3 regions of the Ruegeria sp. BG7 genome follow, and region 1 is predicted to be linked to each of the others. Evidence: riboswitches for the same ligand, from Rfam matches in the RefSeq annotation. Region 1 holds a riboswitch; each other region holds the start of a gene.
What was found. A riboswitch is a leader RNA that binds a small molecule or an ion and turns the genes downstream of it on or off. The one in region 1 is predicted to bind cobalamin.

Region 1 (6,439 bases):
ATCTGCGGTCCGCATTAAATCCTACCGGTGCGTTTTTTACATCGGCTTAAGACAAGCTTTCCCAGGAGGGAACATGACAATGAATAACCTGAGCCGCCGCCGCTTGATGCAAGGAGCCGCGGCCCTTGTGGGGAGCGCGGCGCTTCCCGTCTTCGCGAAAACAAGCCCCTCAATCCATGTCCTGAAGGATCCGAATTGTGGGTGCTGCGGATCGTGGATCAAAATCATGCGGGCGGAAGGTTTTGAAGTAGGCGTGGAAAACAGTGCTTGGGAGGCCTTGAACGCTTACAAAACCGCCAATGGGATTCCGGAGGGCATGATGTCATGCCACACGGGCCGCGTGGAAGGCTACATGATCGAAGGACACGTCCCACCCGCTGACATTCGGCGCCTGCTGGGCGAACGCCCGGATGGTGTCGGACTGTCGGTTCCGGGAATGCCTTTCGGCTCACCTGGCATGGGACCGGAAAGCGAACGCGAAGCTTTTGACGTCTTCCTGATCCGCAAGGATGGAACCACAGAGGTGTTCGCCAGCTACCCGGCGGCATGAAGTGCCGGTAGCGCTGGCGAGATCCTGAAAAACACGGCCCTCGCTTCTTCTGCCCGGTTTACGTGACATTCTTCACGGCAAACCAGTTGATCCGCGACTTCGCGCCTGCCTTGTCCTATCGGGCAAGTTCCAGCCTACGGTGAAAAAATACCTGCGTCCGCAAAGCCTGATGACCGGCTTTGCGGACAAAACCGACATCACGGTCGCCGTATCAACCGCAGCATTTGTCGCCCGCCTGAATTGGCGGGCATGGGGCCGATCCGTAGGAACAGTAGACGCAGCAATCGCCGGGAAGTGGCTTCAGGACTTTTCCGCAAGATGTGCATTCGTAGAACCACTGGCACGCATCTGTTGGCATCGTTTCAGGTCTTGAATGTCCACATTCCGGGCAGATGATCGTGCTGACAAGGTTCGGGCGTTCTTCACTCATGGCGTCACATTAAGGTTATCAGGAAATCATTTATTCGGATTTCGTTGAGTACGATAACCCAAGCGATAGTCGTCAACGCAAAACTGCCTGTCAGCCACCATTTGAGGCGGTCGAGTGAACCATGGCGGTACGCGACGATGCCAGAGAGAAGCAGCAGGGCCGTCGAACCGCCGAGCACGCAATAACTCGCGGCGGCGATCTTGCCAAATACGGCCAGCCAGCTCCCTCCCAAGCCAAGTAAAATCAAGGCCATCGGCAAGATGCAGCAGGTCGCAACGCCAAATGCGGTAAACGATCTAAGAAAACTCGCCCCTACAAATTTGCTCATAGTCAGCTTTCTCCGACTTTGACGATCTTGGGCGGAAGCCGGTTCGGCTTCCTCGATTTTTGCTTCGTGCGGTTTGCGAAATTCGACATCATGACCGACAATATGCATCCTGTAGTGGCTACAGGTTCAAGGGAAAGGTCATCACATGATTGCGATTGGCGAAGTGGCGAGATTGACCGGCCTGTCGATCGAGACGATCCGCTACTACGAACGGGAAGGCATAGTCGAGAAAGCCGGTCGAACCGCCTCGGGGCGCCGCGCTTACACGGAACGGGAAATATCCGAGCTCAGATTCATCAAACGCTGCCGCGATCTTGGCTTTACTATTCAGGATGCATGTGCACTTCGCGAATTGTCCAAAGCGCCGGAGCAAGCCTGTCGTGACGCCGAAGGCGTCGCAACAAGACACCTCGACAACGTTAGGTCAAAAATCGCCGCTCTCCAACGGCTGGAGCAAGCATTGGTAGAACTTGTGCAGACCTGTGCTGAAGGAGAAGCAGCATGCCCCCTGCTAACGGCGTTGCTCAACGAGCCTGTCGTCAAAGATGTCATTAGCGGCCATTAATTGCAGCGCCCGGAAAAACCGAAACTGCCTATCCCAGTTTGTGGAGGAGCGGCTTCATTGTCCCAGTATTTCGTAACCTTAAACGATGACGGCCGATCTCTGTTGTATATTTGTTGAATGAGAGAATTGCGATCAGCTTACCCTCTAAGTCGCTCTGTTAGCTATGCCGGACTGGTGATGGCGTGGATGCTCTGATGCTGTCAACTAAGGAAGAAATACCAAAGAATCTGCAAATTTTTGCCGCTTTACCCCTAGAGGCTAAGAAGTTGTTGCAATGCCTCAAAGCACATGAAGGCTTGGAATGAAATACATTGGCCCGGGAAGTTTGGATACCTCAGAGGAACGAGCATGGAGAAGGCAGATATGACAAATCCCACTTTAGTTCAGGGAATGTTATCGAAAAACCTGCTGGGTTATCTCCCAATGATCTGTTTTATATGCAGCTTTTTTGTGTCTGCCGCTACATCGCAAGCCTCTGAGCTTCCCTTGATCAAACTAGATAGAGAAATGCGAGCGCCGTCGGGTGCCAAATCACTATGCAAAGACTACTCGTGGGCGTGCGCGAGCGCTCGTAGTTCTGGTCTGTCCGTGGCACAAGAAAATCAGATCGTTAAAACGATCAACACGCGCGTCAATCGGAGAATCCGTGCCGTTTCGGATCAAAGCCAATATGGGACAAAGGAATACTGGACACTGCCGACGCAAGGGTCAGGAGATTGCGAAGACTTCGCTTTGCAAAAGAAGTTTGAACTTGTGCAGAATGGTTTGGATCCTACGAAGCTACTAATTGCGACTGTCTTGGACACCAATCGCAATGGCCATGCTGTTCTAGTCTATCGCTCGAGTGAAGGCGATTTGGTTCTGGACAATGTTACCAACAGGATCAAAACGTGGAAGGAAACGAGGTATCTTTTCCTAAGAATACAGGACCCACTACACCCTGACCGTTGGGTGCAGGTTTCTAGCGGCTAAACCGTTGGGTAAACATTGGTTGCCTCTCGCAATTGATGTCACGACCTGCATTGTTCTGGGCGCATATTTGAGTTTCGTTGCTCCGTCCGACTCGTCCATCTGCTTGTGTTTGCACCATTGCGTGTGAACGAATTCGATCCGCGCGCCAGATATCTCCGAGGTGTTGTATTGGCCCACCGCTGGGATTCCGCAAGCCATACACGTAGACAATGGGCGCGTTTCCGCAGCGAAACCTTCCATTTGACCTGCTCAGATTGGGGTATCTCCGTCAAGTAAAGGCCACTGGGTCGAGCGCATTACGGCGACGATATCGAACGCCTGATTAGGACGACCATGGAGGCCGTTCATCTACTTTAGGGAAGAACGCAATCATCCCCCAAGGATAAGGGGAAATGCGACGGCTCCGGCACTGCGTCGATGACATTGGAGGAGTTCGAAGACTGGCTGCACCCGGAGATATGCCGTTATCACAACACCCGTCACAGCGGGTTGCGGCGAGCACCGATGGCAGCTTGGGCGATCCTCAGTTCTGGTGACGCAGACAGAAAAGTTTTTGATGCCTAGGCGTTTCGCATCAGCGAACTTTCTTTTGAATGTCGTCAGTTGGCGCGACGCATTCAGTCCCATGATCGGTCGTGGTAACGATCAAGCACGAACCCCGCTATATGTCCCGGATCTGGACTGTAAATGACGATAGAACGAACCTAGTTACGCGCTACAAGAACCTGTCGCGTCCCAGAATTCACCTTGGGAGGCGCGGTGCGCGCGGACCTGAAAATAGGCGTGTAATGGCGAGCCGATCCCGGAGGCAATGCTGTTTCAGATTATTGAAGAACAAAGATGTTTCGCGTGAGCTGTTCCACTTCATCGCCTACCACCTGCTTCAGCTCAATCTCACATAGAAACTTGGAAATCTCTTCGTCTGATGGTTGCTTCTTCGCTCTGCCAAATCCCCGTCTCGCACTCGGTGTATTTGCATAGTTTTAGAGGGCTAGGGCTAATGTGTGCTTGTTGCTCGAGTATAGACTCTTTTCCAGATTTAGAGTCAAAACAGGTATTGAAACCGAGCTAACAACCGACCAGCAAATATGAAATCTCAGATGGAAGTTCTCGATCAAGGATCAGCCTGACGCATGTGCCTGCCTACCCTCACGCTTTGCAGAACCTGCCGCGACGCGGATTCCACCCTTTATAATCAGCTAGCCGCAACGCTGGAGGCATCGGGGGTGCAAGCCGAGTTGCAGCAAGTAGATTGCATGTCCGGTTGTCGCCGACCACAGACGTTGGCGGTGCGACAAAGCGGCAAGACCGCCTATCTGTTCGGAGAGATTACTGCAGTCGATCTTCCGGACATAATGATTTTCATGCGGATGTATGAGGACAGTACTGACGGCGACTTCGCTGACGCCAGGAAGCTAGGTAAGCTACGTTTCAAGGCGATTGCACGTATACCGGCACAAAAAAGATAGCCCACATGCAACTTGCCGGCCAAAACTCCGGTGTGGAGTTTTCAGCTTACAGTTTGTGTTTTTCGACTTAGCCTTCTGCACTTAGCGGCTAAAATCTAAACCAATCCTGCCATTACTTAAGATTAACCGCTGCAGAATGCTATGATGTCGCTTTCGTACTTGACGGAACGCAGCACTATGGAAGAATAAAGGCTTCTACGGTGTCCAAAGGTGCTTACGCACTGGGACTGAAACGGGAATGAGGACGGTGCATTAAACTACTGCACTGAAGCCTTGACCGCCCCCGCGACTGTGAGCGGCGAGCGGCCTTCCAATACCACTGGCGTAATGGCGCCGGGAAGGGGGAAGTCTGCTGTGACCTGCGAGTCAGGAGACCGGCCGTAGAATGGACACAACTTATGCCGTCGGGTGTGACGGTGAGGAGGATTAAAATGACGACAAAAACGATCAAGGCATCCGCCGCTGGCGCATCCTTTCTGCCTGCAGTATTCGCCGTGGTTCTGGGTCTGGGGATCATTACCGTGACTGGCCATGTTCAGGCTTCTGGCCTGCATGACGCGGCTCATGATGTGCGCCACGCAACTGGCTTCCCCTGCCACTAAGACAATGTTCAGTCGTATTCTGACCAGCGGCTTGTTCGCTGGTGCTGCAGCGGGGCTGATTGCCGCCCTTCTGCAGTTGTATTTCGTGCAGCCCGTGCTACTTCACGCCGAGCTCTATGAAGGCGGCGACCTGGTACATTTTGGCGCTGATCCGGTAACTGCGCATCCCGACCTGCCCGGCATGTTCGCCGAGCCGATGCGCGATGGTCTCAGCATTATCTTCACCACGCTTACGTACACTGGTTATGCGCTAGTCCTGGCGGCTTTGATGTCGGTAGCCGAACGTCAGGGGCATGAAATCAACGGCCGCACCGGCCTGCTTTGGGGTCTTGCGGGCTTTGTCGCCTTCCACTTTGCTCCTGGCTTGTCGCTGGCTCCAGAAGTTCCCGGAGTGGCGGCAGCAGATGTCGGAGAGCGTCAGATCTGGTGGACGGTCACCGTTGCCGCAGCCGGCGTGGCCATGTGGCTGATTGCCTTTGGAGGTAACCTGGTAAGCTACCTGATTGCGGCCGTGCTGCTAATGGTACCGCATATTATCGGGGCCCCTGAGCCCGACAGTTTCTCTGGGCCGGTTCCGACCGAGATCGGGGCGCTTTTTGCTGCCCGGGCCTTCGGCATCGGCATGGCCGCCTGGGCACTCTTGGGCAGTTTCACCGGCTACTTCTGGCAGACAGAAGGCAAGCGCGCAGGCGCTGCAGTCTGATCGCGCTCCTCCATTGCTACCCCGCTGGTTACACCGGCGGGGGCTTTCTTTATTGAGGATGACAAGATGTCCCGTTCTCTCGCTCTCTTTGCCATCGGACTTGTCTTTGGCGGCGGTGCTGGCTTTGTGATTGCCGCCAGCAGCGGTAGCACCTTTGAGAGCCATGATCATACTGACCCGGCCCAACATGGCGGCAACATGGAGATGGCAGCGCACGACCACTCCGCGGCCACTAATCTACCTGCCGACAGCGACGCCCCCAGTGTGGCGATCCAGATGATTAAGGATCCTATGGCGGGCTGGAATCTGCGTGTGACACCGCAGAACTTTCGCTTTGCTCCGGAAAATGCTTCCTCGGCTGACGTTCCAGGCGAAGGTCACGCGCATGTTTATATCAACGGCGAAAAGCTGGGCCGCCTTTATGCCAATTGGTTACACCTTCCGTCGCTCCCCGATGGCAATGTTGAGGTAAAAGTTTCTCTCAATGGCAACAGCCACAGCCCTCTGATGGTTGAGGGTGTGCCCGTAGAGGCCAAAGTGACCGTCCAGCCTGACGGCGATGACTCCTGAGTGACATTCCTGGCTGAGAAGACAACTACGTGGGTTCAGCAGGTCAAAGCGGCAAGTACAGCGTGCGTGCGGGTTTTTGCCGCTCTGTATCCAAGAACAGACAAGCTGTTGCAAAGCACCGCAGAACATGAAGGCTTGCGATAGAGTACTCTTGGTCCGGCAGTTGCGGATGCACTGGAAAACTGAGCATGGGGAAGGCAGATATGACAAAACCCACTTTAGCTCAGGAACGGTTTTCGGAAAAGATACC
Region 2 (6,439 bases), 180 kb from region 1:
ACCGTTGGGTGCAGGTTTCTAGCGGCTAAACCGTTGGGTAAACATTGGTTGCCTCTCGCAATTGATGTCACGACCTGCATTGTTCTGGGCGCATATTTGAGTTTCGTTGCTCCGTCCGACTCGTCCATCTGCTTGTGTTTGCACCATTGCGTGTGAACGAATTCGATCCGCGCGCCAGATATCTCCGAGGTGTTGTATTGGCCCACCGCTGGGATTCCGCAAGCCATACACGTAGACAATGGGCGCGTTTCCGCAGCGAAACCTTCCATTTGACCTGCTCAGATTGGGGTATCTCCGTCAAGTAAAGGCCACTGGGTCGAGCGCATTACGGCGACGATATCGAACGCCTGATTAGGACGACCATGGAGGCCGTTCATCTACTTTAGGAAGAACGCAATCATCCCCCAAGGATAAGGGGAAATGCGACGGCTCCGGCACTGCGTCGATGACATTGGAGGAGTTCGAAGACTGGCTGCACCCGGAGATATGCCGTTATCACAACACCCGTCACAGCGGGTTGCGGCGAGCACCGATGGCAGCTTGGGCGATCCTCAGTTCTGGTGACGCAGACAGAAAAGTTTTTGATGCCTAGGCGTTTCGCATCAGCGAACTTTCTTTTGAATGTCGTCAGTTGGCGCGACGCATTCAGTCCCATGATCGGTCGTGGTAACGATCAAGCACGAACCCCGCTATATGTCCCGGATCTGGACTGTAAATGACGATAGAACGAACCTAGTTACGCGCTACAAGAACCTGTCGCGTCCCAGAATTCACCTTGGCGCGGTGCGCGCGGACCTGAAAATAGGCGTGTAATGGCGAGCCGATCCCGGAGGCAATGCTGTTTCAGATTATTGAAGAACAAAGATGTTTCGCGTGAGCTGTTCCACTTCATCGCCTACCACCTGCTTCAGCTCAATCTCACATAGAAACTTGGAAATCTCTTCGTCTGATGGTTGCTTCTTCGCTCTGCCAAATCCCCGTCTCGCACTCGGTGTATTTGCATAGTTTTAGAGGGCTAGGGCTAATGTGTGCTTGTTGCTCGAGTATAGACTCTTTTCCAGATTTAGAGTCAAAACAGGTATTGAAACCGAGCTAACAACCGACCAGCAAATATGAAATCTCAGATGGAAGTTCTCGATCAAGGATCAGCCTGACGCATGTGCCTGCCTACCCTCACGCTTTGCAGAACCTGCCGCGACGCGGATTCCACCCTTTATAATCAGCTAGCCGCAACGCTGGAGGCATCGGGGGTGCAAGCCGAGTTGCAGCAAGTAGATTGCATGTCCGGTTGTCGCCGACCACAGACGTTGGCGGTGCGACAAAGCGGCAAGACCGCCTATCTGTTCGGAGAGATTACTGCAGTCGATCTTCCGGACATAATGATTTTCATGCGGATGTATGAGGACAGTACTGACGGCGACTTCGCTGACGCCAGGAAGCTAGGTAAGCTACGTTTCAAGGCGATTGCACGTATACCGGCACAAAAAAGATAGCCCACATGCAACTTGCCGGCCAAAACTCCGGTGTGGAGTTTTCAGCTTACAGTTTGTGTTTTTCGACTTAGCCTGCACTTAGCGGCTAAAATCTAAACCAATCCTGCCATTACTTAAGATTAACCGCTGCAGAATGCTATGATGTCGCTTTCGTACTTGACGGAACGCAGCACTATGGAAGAATAAAGGCTTCTACGGTGTCCAAAGGTGCTTACGCACTGGGACTGAAACGGGAATGAGGACGGTGCATTAAACTACTGCACTGAAGCCTTGACCGCCCCGCGACTGTGAGCGGCGAGCGGCCTTCCAATACCACTGGCGTAATGGCGCCGGGAAGGGGGAAGTCTGCTGTGACCTGCGAGTCAGGAGACCGGCCGTAGAATGGACACAACTTATGCCGTCGGGTGTGACGGTGAGGAGGATTAAAATGACGACAAAAACGATCAAGGCATCCGCCGCTGGCGCATCCTTTCTGCCTGCAGTATTCGCCGTGGTTCTGGGTCTGGGGATCATTACCGTGACTGGCCATGTTCAGGCTTCTGGCCTGCATGACGCGGCTCATGATGTGCGCCACGCAACTGGCTTCCCCTGCCACTAAGACAATGTTCAGTCGTATTCTGACCAGCGGCTTGTTCGCTGGTGCTGCAGCGGGGCTGATTGCCGCCCTTCTGCAGTTGTATTTCGTGCAGCCCGTGCTACTTCACGCCGAGCTCTATGAAGGCGGCGACCTGGTACATTTTGGCGCTGATCCGGTAACTGCGCATCCCGACCTGCCCGGCATGTTCGCCGAGCCGATGCGCGATGGTCTCAGCATTATCTTCACCACGCTTACGTACACTGGTTATGCGCTAGTCCTGGCGGCTTTGATGTCGGTAGCCGAACGTCAGGGGCATGAAATCAACGGCCGCACCGGCCTGCTTTGGGGTCTTGCGGGCTTTGTCGCCTTCCACTTTGCTCCTGGCTTGTCGCTGGCTCCAGAAGTTCCCGGAGTGGCGGCAGCAGATGTCGGAGAGCGTCAGATCTGGTGGACGGTCACCGTTGCCGCAGCCGGCGTGGCCATGTGGCTGATTGCCTTTGGAGGTAACCTGGTAAGCTACCTGATTGCGGCCGTGCTGCTAATGGTACCGCATATTATCGGGGCCCCTGAGCCCGACAGTTTCTCTGGGCCGGTTCCGACCGAGATCGGGGCGCTTTTGCTGCCCGGGCCTTCGGCATCGGCATGGCCGCCTGGGCACTCTTGGGCAGTTTCACCGGCTACTTCTGGCAGACAGAAGGCAAGCGCGCAGGCGCTGCAGTCTGATCGCGCTCCTCCATTGCTACCCCGCTGGTTACACCGGCGGGGCTCTTTATTGAGGATGACAAGATGTCCCGTTCTCTCGCTCTCTTTGCCATCGGACTTGTCTTTGGCGGCGGTGCTGGCTTTGTGATTGCCGCCAGCAGCGGTAGCACCTTTGAGAGCCATGATCATACTGACCCGGCCCAACATGGCGGCAACATGGAGATGGCAGCGCACGACCACTCCGCGGCCACTAATCTACCTGCCGACAGCGACGCCCCCAGTGTGGCGATCCAGATGATTAAGGATCCTATGGCGGGCTGGAATCTGCGTGTGACACCGCAGAACTTTCGCTTTGCTCCGGAAAATGCTTCCTCGGCTGACGTTCCAGGCGAAGGTCACGCGCATGTTTATATCAACGGCGAAAAGCTGGGCCGCCTTTATGCCAATTGGTTACACCTTCCGTCGCTCCCCGATGGCAATGTTGAGGTAAAAGTTTCTCTCAATGGCAACAGCCACAGCCCTCTGATGGTTGAGGGTGTGCCCGTAGAGGCCAAAGTGACCGTCCAGCCTGACGGCGATGACTCCTGAGTGACATTCCTGGCTGAGAAGACAACTACGTGGGTTCAGCAGGTCAAAGCGGCAAGTACAGCGTGCGTGCGGGTTTTTGCCGCTCTGTATCCAAGAACAGACAAGCTGTTGCAAAGCACCGCAGAACATGAAGGCTTGCGATAGAGTACTCTTGGTCCGGCAGTTGCGGATGCACTGGAAAACTGAGCATGGGGAAGGCAGATATGACAAAACCCACTTTAGCTCAGGAACGGTTTTCGGAAAAGATACCGGTTTATCTATCGATAGCCGGTTTCATATGCAGTTACTTTGTCTCTACCGCTACATTGCAAGCCTCTGAGCTTCCCTTCATCGATCTTGATAGAAAGATTGAAGCGCCGTCGGGGGCCAAATCACTATGCAATGATTACTCTTGGGCGTGCGCGAAAACTCGTAGTTCTGGACTGTCCGAGGCGCAGGAAAAGCAGATCGTTAAAACGATCAACATGCGCGTCAATCGGAGGATTCGCGCCGTTTCGGATCAAAGCCAATATGGTACAAAGGAGTACTGGACCCTGCCGACACATGGATCAGGAGATTGCGAAGACTTCGCTTTGCAAAAGAAGTTTGAACTTGTGCAGAACGGTTTGGATCCTACGAAGCTACTAATTGCAACTGTCTTGGACACCAATCGCAGTGGCCATGCTGTTCTAGTCTATCGCTCGAGTGAAGGCGATTTGGTTCTGGACAATGTTACCAACAGGATCAAAACGTGGAAGGAAACAAAGTATCTATTCCTTCGAATACAGGACCCGATTCACCCTGACCGTTGGGTGCAGATTGCTAACGGCTAAAAGTAAATGTGGCGCGCCACAATAAGCACTGGCCCTTTAACTTCTGGTTCTTTGCGGCGTTCAGTTGAGGTCTCCGCTTTTTCTTTCGATCAGACTTCACCGTGTAAGTAACCGGCCTGCGGCGGCAACACTGGAAAGCGCGATTTTGGCGCCGTTCACGATGCCCGGTTCGATATGCACTTTCTTTCTCCCAAAGCCTCACCCGGCGCCTAACGGTAGATCTCCTGACTCGCGACTGAACGCTCACGGAAATGGGTCATTTACGGAATTGGCACCATTGAGCTCACCGCGCCGATTCCCCGTCTTATTCCTTTGGCTTGCATCGCCGGAAATCGAAAACATGTAAGCCCAATTGGCCCGAAGCTGCGTATTTGAGCGTCAGGTGGAACAAGAGAATAAGATGTGTAACTTTGGTCATTCGCGGCACCACGCATGAGCTTACGCAGAGCGGACAAAACAGTCTTTCGCAGCGACTAAAGCAATGTCCGCTCATAGTTTAGTGATCGTGGTGACACAGTTTATGATCGGCAAGAGACGCGAGTACATAGCAGTTCTCTGACCCCCCCTCGTTATCACAGCCCTTCGAAATCCGAATTAGCTCTTTTTCAAGTGCCCGTAGTCGTTTGATCTTTGCTCTTACTTCGGAAAGTTGTGAGACGGCGATGTCCGTCGCGGCTTGGCATGAACAATCCGGGTGGCCTTGAAGCACAATCAATTCGGAGATCGCTTCAATTGAGAAACCAAGATCGCGCGCATGTTTGATGAAACTTACACGCTCCAGCCCTGCCATATCGTAGCGCCGTTGGGCGCCTTCGGTGCGTTCTGGTGCGGCAAGTAGGCCCATCTCCTCATAGTAGCGGATAGTCGGAACTTTGACCTTCGTGCGCTTGGAAAGCTCCCCGATAGAAAACATGAAAATACCTCTTGAACCTCTAGTAACTAGAGACACTACACTATGGTTACGACAGATACAAAAAGGCTTCCCAATGTCAGGATGTTGCGCACACAACGCCAAATTCGACGGGGTATCAGACGACTACAAAAGGCGGCTGTGGATTGTCATTGCTCTGAACGCGGCGATGTTCGTCGTCGAGATGACTGCTGGTCACTATGCAAAGTCTCAGGCACTTCAGGCCGACGCTCTAGACTTCCTTGGGGATGCTTTGACCTACGGTATCTCGCTGGCAGTGATCGGGGCTTCAATCCGTGCACGCACCAATGCCGCTCTGGCCAAAGGGGTGAGCTTGCTGCTGATGGGTCTTTGGGTGTTTGGATCGACCGTGTACCGGGTGTTCTATGTCGGAGTGCCGGAGGCCGAGATCATGGGCATCGTTGGCTTTTTCGCTCTTATGACCAATCTCGCAAGTGTTCTCTTGCTCGTCCGTTACAAGGACGGCGATGCAAATGTGCGCTCTGTCTGGCTATGTTCGCGTAATGACGCCATTGGCAATGTGGCCGTTATGTTTGCAGCTTTAGGCGTCTGGGGCACAGCTAGCGGTTGGCCTGACCTGATTGTTGCGGCGGTCATGGCAACGTTGTTTCTTTCCTCTGCTTTCCAGATCGTGCGCCAAGCGCTCGCCGAGCGCCGGGAAGTTGGCGAACATCAGCATGTTTGACGTGGATCATGACCTTTGATCTCGAATGATGCGAAATTGACTCAATTGAGTTGGAAATACAAAGGGCTCTCACTATGGACCTGAAACGCCGCCAAGTACTGACTTACGCCGCTGGCTTTGCCAGCACAGTACCATTTGCCGTGTTTGCGCAAGACACGCCTTCCATCCATGTTCTCAAGGATCCGAACTGCGGCTGTTGCCAGGTTTGGATCGACATCCTACGGCAGGAAGGCTTTCGCGTTACCGAGGAGCGCAGCTTTGGAACACAGCTTGTCCGCCACAAATTGGACAACGGCATTCCCGAAGAAATGATGTCCTGCCACACAGGCGAGATCGATGGCTATATGATCGAGGGGCATGTGCCTGTTGCCGACATTCGTCGTCTGCTGGAGGAGCAACCCAATGCTGTTGGACTTGCTGTTCCTGACATGCCCTACGGTTCCCCTGGGATGGGGCCGGAAGATCGTCGTGAGGCCTACGACGTGTTTTTGATCCTCAAGGACGGTAGCACCGAGGTGTTCAAGAGTTACGAAGCGGCCTGAGGCGACGTTCATCGAGCGGAAACAGTAAGGAGGAGAAGATGACGAAGCTTGGATTACGCACTCTTGCCTTGAGCGTTCTGTCTATCACCATTGCTACAGTGGGTTGCGC
Region 3 (6,439 bases), on a different contig from region 1:
CCTTGGCCGCCATCGACGGAATCGACGCCATTGTCGCCGGGCATACGCATCTGACCCTTCCGAGTCGCACCGATACCAACGCCCAATATCTCGATCACGCAAACGGGCTGGTGCATCAGACCCCGGTTGTCATGGCCGGGTCGGCTGGATCTTATCTTGGTGTCATTGATCTTGTAGTTTCTCCGCGACCGAATGCCGGGTTCAGCATTGAAGAATGTCGCGTGGACCTGCGCCCGGTTTGCGCGAGCGGAATCGCGGTCGAGGAAGACCAGGATATGGTGCGTCTGTTCGCCGACGCCCATCGTCAGACACGCAGCGCGGTTGCCAAACCCGTCGCGCGCGTATCAGAATCCATGCACAGCTATTTCAGTTTTTGCGCACCGGATCGCGGCTTGGCTCTGGTTGCTGCTGCGCAGGCTGCCGCTTTGCGCCCTTTCCTGCACGGTTCCGCTTTGGAAGAGTTACCTCTTTTGTCAGCCGTGGCGCCTGGGAAAAGCGCTGGGCGCGCTGGCCCACGGCATTTTACAGATGTCCCGGCGGGGGAAATATGCCTGCGTCACGTTACAGACCTGTATCCGTTTCCCAATGAACTGCGCGCATTACAGATCAACGGTGCCGACGTGCTGGATTGGCTGGAAATGTCGGCAAGCGTGCTCAACCAGCTGTCACCTGATATAGAAGCGGACTTAGTAAACCCCGAACGTGCCGGTTACAATTTTGACGTCATCTTCGGCCTGTCCTATCAAATCGATCCATCGCAACCTGCGCGCTTCGACAATGACGGTCGGTTGGTCGACCCTGACAACAGGCGAATTCGCAATCTGACATTCGGTGGCCAACCTGTTCAACCTGCGCAAAGATTCGTCCTGGCCAGCAACAATTACCGCGCCAGCGGAGGCGGACATTTTCCTGCCGCCTCTGCGGCCCAACGCATCAACCTACCGCCGCTCGACATCAAAGAACTGACGCGGGATTACCTATCTCGTCGCCTTCCGCCCGATCCAATATCGCGGCACCCCTATCCGTTTACACTGACAGCTCAAACGGGCGTAAATGCCTTGCTTCGAACAGGTCCCGGTGCCCTTGAACACATGGATGAGCTGCGCATGTTCAACGCCCAAATGCTAAGTCCTGATGAAGCCGGATTCGAGCGGATCCGTCTGACGTTCTGACGGGTTGTCTTTTGCCCTCGCCTTCCCTATATCCAGAGTCGAGAGGTTGGCGCGGGCGAGCGCCTCGCCAACCTGGTCAGGTCCGGAAGGAAGCAGCCACAACGAGCCCCGCTTGGGTCGATGTCCAACCTCTCACTTTCCCCTCACATGCCTAATGGGTGATACGCGGTCTCACCCAAAACGTGTTCAGATGTCGACAAAGCGTGGCCAAAGGGCCGCGTTACGACGAGCAAAAGCCCCAATATGCCCAACTTCAGATAACCCAAATTCAGCAGGTTTCAGCAGATGTCGTTTGGCCTTGGGGCCATAGAGATCGGCAAGCCGCCATACCGCCTCGGGTGGGACCATCTGGTCATCTTCAAAAGTAAACAGATCCACCGGTTTTTCAGTTTCTGTCCAACGCGCATCAGGCAACCCGGCTCCGATCTCGGGCATGTAACTCGAAGGAGCGGTGCACCATTTACGCCATTGCCAGTAGACCGATGCCGGCAAATCCGCACCAAAACCGATTGCCTTTCCGGGTAAATACCCAAGCGCTTTGACCAGCAATGGGGCGTGCCCATACCAGAACACCCCGGCCAATCCACGGTAGGGCCATGGGTGATCGTTCAGGGTCACAAGCCCAGAACACACACAAATCATCCGGTCGATTTTGTCGATATCGGGCTGTACGGGTCCCAGCATGGCACCTACAGAATGACCAATCGTCCATTGTTGTGCACCGGGAAAACGCCTGCGCATATCCGCCCGCGCCGCCGGCATATCGATCAAGGCCCAATCGGCCATTGTCGCACGTGCATCCTTCATGCGGCCGGTCAAAGAGTGCCCGAAGTCCCGGTAATCATAGGTTAGGCACGCCATGCCGCGCTCAGCGGCCAGCCAACGTGCGAAGTGGCGATAATAGTCGCGTGGCACGCCTGTGGCACTGTTCAGCACAACCACTGTGCCGGGTTCCGACAACGGTCGGTACAAGCGCGCTGAAAGGGTTGATGACCCGGACGGAAAGAGGAACTCTTCGGTCAAAACCGTCTGTTCTGTATCCAACATGATCCCTGACCCTGCGCCGAAGACAAAGTTTCTTACTTCAATAATTGAAACTCTACGCGGGAAGTTTTTACCCATCCAGCATGACCAAACGTCGGGGACAAAGATCCGCTTGACTCGGAACCGGATCAGACGCTAGCGATTGTGTGATGGTTCCTGTCCCCCACAAGGGGTCGGGATGAAAAGGGAACACGGTGCGGTTCCGTCTGGTCATCCGGACGCTAACCAATGCCGCGACTGCCCCCGCAACTGTAAGCGGTGAGCAAAGCCGAAACGCCACTGGCCCCGAGGGCTGGGAAGGTCGGCAAAGCCATGACCCGCAAGTCAGGAGACCTGCCATCGAAACTGAAACCGAAACTCGGGCGGGGTGTCCGGGCAGGTCCTGACTGCACTTCGCTGTCCCACCTGACCCGATCCTTCTGTCCACCACGCGCGGAGGGCGCAGGATGATCTGGAAGACAAAGACGCATGAATACAGCGCAACGGTATGTCAGCGGACGGGCAAAACCTGCCCCGCCCTGGCGCGGCTGGCGCGCTCGATCTCCGAGGCCATGACACAAGCTTCGGCTGCCACAGGCGACGACTTCGAGTTTGACGGTAGTAGTGAGCTTTCACATTGCACAAAAGGGTGTCAGGCAATTTTCCAGGCACAATCAGACAGTGTTCGCGTGTTTTGTGACACGCAGCCCAACGCAGCAATTGAGGACCTGAACCTCTATGCTGATCTGATTTTTGGAAACACGTTCCGCACTCTGCCATCTGGCATCATTGCAAACCCACCCTGCGCGATGATCGAGGTTGCAACGCTACGGCCCCGGAAAACCGTACACGCACCCGAACAGCTTTCGGCCTGAGGTCACACCACCTGCGCCGGGGAAACCCGGGCCGCCCAAGCCAGCTGCGCGTCTGTTTCCACAGCACAGGGGCGCAGCGAGCGCAGACGCTCCAGCGCCTTGTCAGCCCGTTCGCCGCACTCGACCATCAGACGCAGGACAACCATCCCCGACCTGCCACAGCCGCCCCGACAATGCACCAGCACTCGGCCTCCTCCAGCCAGGGCATGCCGGGCGGCGGCGCTAACTTCTGGCCACGCCTCTTCAACCGCCGCCGTTGGTGCGCCAAAGTCTTCGATCGGCAGATGCACCCACCGGCTGGCGCGGCTTTGAATATCGCTGCCAAAATCCTGCGCCCCGTGCTGAAGCATCTCGACATCCGTTGTCATTGAAATGACAATCCCCGGCTTCCACGCGGCAATCGTATCCAGATCCGTCTCATAGTCCCCGCCATGTCCGGGTATAGACGTCAGGGCCAGCGTTCCTCCTGCGACTTGCAGGGCATAGATAACCAGCTGCGACATGAACGTGTGTCCTCCACCAGGAACTCTTTACAAAAATGAGTCTTAAATTTTGTTGGAACAGCTTAGTGCGAATCCGGTCGGAATCTAAATCAAAAATCATCGCGCCTCGCAGTGGACGCGGAAGGCAGCGGCCACTACGCTGAGCCGAAGCACCGAATCCGACCGAGAAAACATGACCGACACGCCCAGCCCCGCCTATCAGGTTCTCGCCCGCAAATATCGCCCGGAAACCTTTGCCGATCTGGTGGGTCAGGACGCCATGGTGCGCACCCTGAAAAACGCATTCGAAGCGGACCGGATTGCGCAGGCTTTCATCATGACCGGCATTCGCGGCACCGGCAAAACCACCACCGCGCGGATCATCGCCAAGGGTATGAACTGCATCGGCCCCGACGGCAATGGCGGCCCGACGACCGAGCCTTGCGGGCAATGCGAACATTGCGTGGCGATCATGGAAGGCCGCCATGTCGATGTGATGGAGATGGACGCCGCCAGCCGAACCGGTGTGAATGACATTCGCGAAATAATCGACAGTGTCCGCTATCGCGCCGCCAGCGCGCGTTACAAGATCTACATCATCGACGAGGTCCACATGCTCTCGACCAGCGCTTTCAACGCGCTGCTCAAGACGCTCGAGGAACCGCCTGAACATGTGAAGTTTATCTTCGCAACAACCGAAATCCGCAAAGTGCCGGTCACGGTTCTGTCCCGCTGTCAGCGCTTTGATCTGCGCCGGATCGAGCCCGAAGATATGATCGGGCTTCTGCAAAAGATCGCAACCGCCGAAGATGCCCAAATCGCCGATGACGCGCTGGCGCTGATCACACGTGCCGCGGAAGGATCGGCACGGGATGCAACCTCGCTGCTGGATCAGGCGATTTCGCACGGGGCGGGTGAAACCACTGCCGAGCAGGTCCGCGCAATGCTGGGCCTTGCGGACCGTGGCCGCGTTCTGGACCTGATGGACATGATCCTGCGGGGCAACGCGGCGGGTGCGCTGACGGAACTCAGCGGGCAATACGCTGAGGGCGCAGACCCACTGGCCGTCTTACGCGATCTGGCCGAAATCACCCATTGGGTGTCCGTCGTCAAAATTACGCCCGACGCCGCCGAAGACCCAACCGTTTCGCCTGACGAACGGAGCCGTGGCCAGCACATGGCAGAGGCCCTGCCGATGCGCGTTTTGACCCGGATGTGGCAGATGTTGCTGAAAGCGCTCGAAGAAGTTTCAGCCGCGCCAAACGCGATGATGGCCGCTGAGATGGCCGTTATTCGCCTGACCCACGTTGCTGATCTGCCCAGCCCTGAAGAACTGGTCAAGCGGCTGCAGGACACTCCAGCGCCTCCGGCAGGTGGACCTGGCGGCGGCACCTCGATGTCTCGGCAGGGTGCAACACCCGCGCAGGCCAGCGCCACCCCCGCATCCACATACGCCTCGGCCCCACGCGGCTCAAGCGGCGCTCCCGTTGCCGCGTTGGCTCTGGATGTTCAGACCGCCCTGGCCCGTTACCCGACCTTTGAGCACGTGGTCGAACTGATCCGCGCCAACCGCGACGTGAAGCTTCTGGTCGAAGTGGAAAACGGAGTGCGGCTTGTATCTTACCAACCCGGTCGGATCGAATTCACCCCAGCCACGCAGGCACCGACAGACCTTGCGCCCAGGCTGGGTTCGGCCCTGCAACGCTGGACCGGAAACCGGTGGGCTGTCTCGATCGTCTCGAACGGGGATGCGCCGACAATTGCTGAAATTCGGGACAAGGCCGAACTGGCTTTGAAAGCCGAAGCCGAACAACACCCGCTGGTTCAGGCTGTACTGGCTCAATTTCCCAGGGCCAGGATCACAAAGATCGAGACACCGGAACAGCGCGCCGCCCAAGTCGAGACCGAGGCGCTGCCCGAAGTCGAGGATGAGTGGGACCCGTTCGAAGAGGATTGAGCCGGTGACGCGTCTATTGAGGTTACCGTGATCACCCGGTTCCAAAATCTAAGTCTCGGCAAAGCCCGTGCGGCAAACCCAATCCTTGCCTTCACATAACGCGCAACCTGCCACTGCGCGACAAAGGGAGGCGCGTTTCCAAAGACCTCACCGTCAAACGCGGGAACCCTTGTGCCACGCGGCTGCGGCCCGTATTTAGAACCCAAGCAGAGATACAGGAGAATACTATGCTGAAAGGACTCGGCGGGCTTGGCGGTCTGGGTGACATGGCCAAGATGATGAAATCCGCGCAGGACCTGCAAACCAAGATGACCGAAATGCAGGAAGAGCTGAACAACATGATGGTTGTCGGTGAATCCGGGGCTGGACTGGTCAAGGCGACTGCAACCGCCAAAGGCGAACTGAAAGGTCTGGATATTGATCCGTCGATCTTCAACGGTGACGACAAGGAAGTGGTCGAAGACCTGATCCTGGCGGCCATCAAGGATGCCCAAACCAAAGCCGCTGAACGTTCGCAGGAAGAAATGGCCAAACTGACCGAAAGCATGGGCTTGCCCGCAGACATCAAGCTGCCGTTCTGAGCTTCATCTTTTTTGAAATACTCCCGCCGGAGGCTCCCTCCGGCGCAAGACAGGACAGGCCATGAGTTCGAACAGCGACATCGACAACCTGATCGACCTGATGGCCAAACTGCCCGGCCTCGGCCCGCGTTCGGCCCGTCGCGCTGTGCTGCACCTGATCCGAAAACGCGCTTTGCTGCTGACACCTTTGTCTGATGCCATGCAGCAAGTCGCCGTGACCGCCCGCGAATGCCTGAACTGCGGGAACGTGGGCACCACCGATATCTGTGACATCTGCAACAGCGAAGACCGTGCAACCGGAGAGCTCTGCGTGGTCGAAGACGTGGCCGACCTCTGGGCGATGGAGCGC

Region 2: another riboswitch for cobalamin. It lies ahead of ACR3EH_RS21025 (CbtB domain-containing protein); the one in region 1 lies ahead of ACR3EH_RS21970 (CbtB domain-containing protein).
Region 3: another riboswitch for cobalamin. It lies ahead of ACR3EH_RS13045 (hypothetical protein); the one in region 1 lies ahead of ACR3EH_RS21970 (CbtB domain-containing protein).

The regions. Positions count from the first base shown of each region.
Region 1 covers NZ_JBQFIU010000003.1:184,142-190,580, forward strand. Annotated here, with positions in the region: gene ACR3EH_RS21940 (DUF411 domain-containing protein) at 74-550, shown strand; gene ACR3EH_RS21945 (GDCCVxC domain-containing (seleno)protein) at 762-980, opposite strand; gene ACR3EH_RS21950 (hypothetical protein) at 985-1,308, opposite strand; gene ACR3EH_RS21955 (MerR family transcriptional regulator) at 1,454-1,873, shown strand; gene ACR3EH_RS21960 (transglutaminase-like cysteine peptidase) at 2,222-2,845, shown strand; gene ACR3EH_RS21965 (DUF1636 family protein) at 3,979-4,314, shown strand; cobalamin riboswitch at 4,496-4,711, shown strand; gene ACR3EH_RS21970 (CbtB domain-containing protein) at 4,746-4,916, shown strand; gene ACR3EH_RS21975 (CbtA family protein) at 4,921-5,619, shown strand; gene ACR3EH_RS21980 (hypothetical protein) at 5,686-6,189, shown strand.
Region 2 covers NZ_JBQFIU010000003.1:78-6,516, forward strand. Annotated here, with positions in the region: gene ACR3EH_RS21020 (DUF1636 family protein) at 1,158-1,493, shown strand; cobalamin riboswitch at 1,672-1,886, shown strand; gene ACR3EH_RS21025 (CbtB domain-containing protein) at 1,921-2,091, shown strand; partial or broken gene ACR3EH_RS21030 (CbtA family protein) at 2,096-2,793, shown strand; gene ACR3EH_RS21035 (hypothetical protein) at 2,857-3,360, shown strand; gene ACR3EH_RS21040 (transglutaminase-like cysteine peptidase) at 3,564-4,172, shown strand; gene ACR3EH_RS21045 (MerR family transcriptional regulator) at 4,669-5,085, opposite strand; gene ACR3EH_RS21050 (cation efflux transmembrane domain-containing protein) at 5,159-5,788, shown strand; gene ACR3EH_RS21055 (DUF411 domain-containing protein) at 5,863-6,330, shown strand; gene ACR3EH_RS21060 (c-type cytochrome) at 6,369-6,439, shown strand, end outside.
Region 3 covers NZ_JBQFIU010000001.1:2,621,257-2,627,695, reverse strand. Annotated here, with positions in the region: gene ACR3EH_RS13060 (bifunctional 2',3'-cyclic-nucleotide 2'-phosphodiesterase/3'-nucleotidase) at 1-1,172, shown strand, start outside; RNA gene ffs (signal recognition particle sRNA small type) at 1,212-1,310, shown strand; gene ACR3EH_RS13050 (alpha/beta hydrolase family protein) at 1,359-2,219, opposite strand; cobalamin riboswitch at 2,351-2,571, shown strand; gene ACR3EH_RS13045 (hypothetical protein) at 2,663-3,070, shown strand; gene ACR3EH_RS13040 (protein-tyrosine phosphatase family protein) at 3,073-3,573, opposite strand; gene ACR3EH_RS13035 (DNA polymerase III subunit gamma/tau) at 3,746-5,509, shown strand; gene ACR3EH_RS13030 (YbaB/EbfC family nucleoid-associated protein) at 5,737-6,090, shown strand; gene recR (recombination mediator RecR) at 6,152-6,439, shown strand, end outside.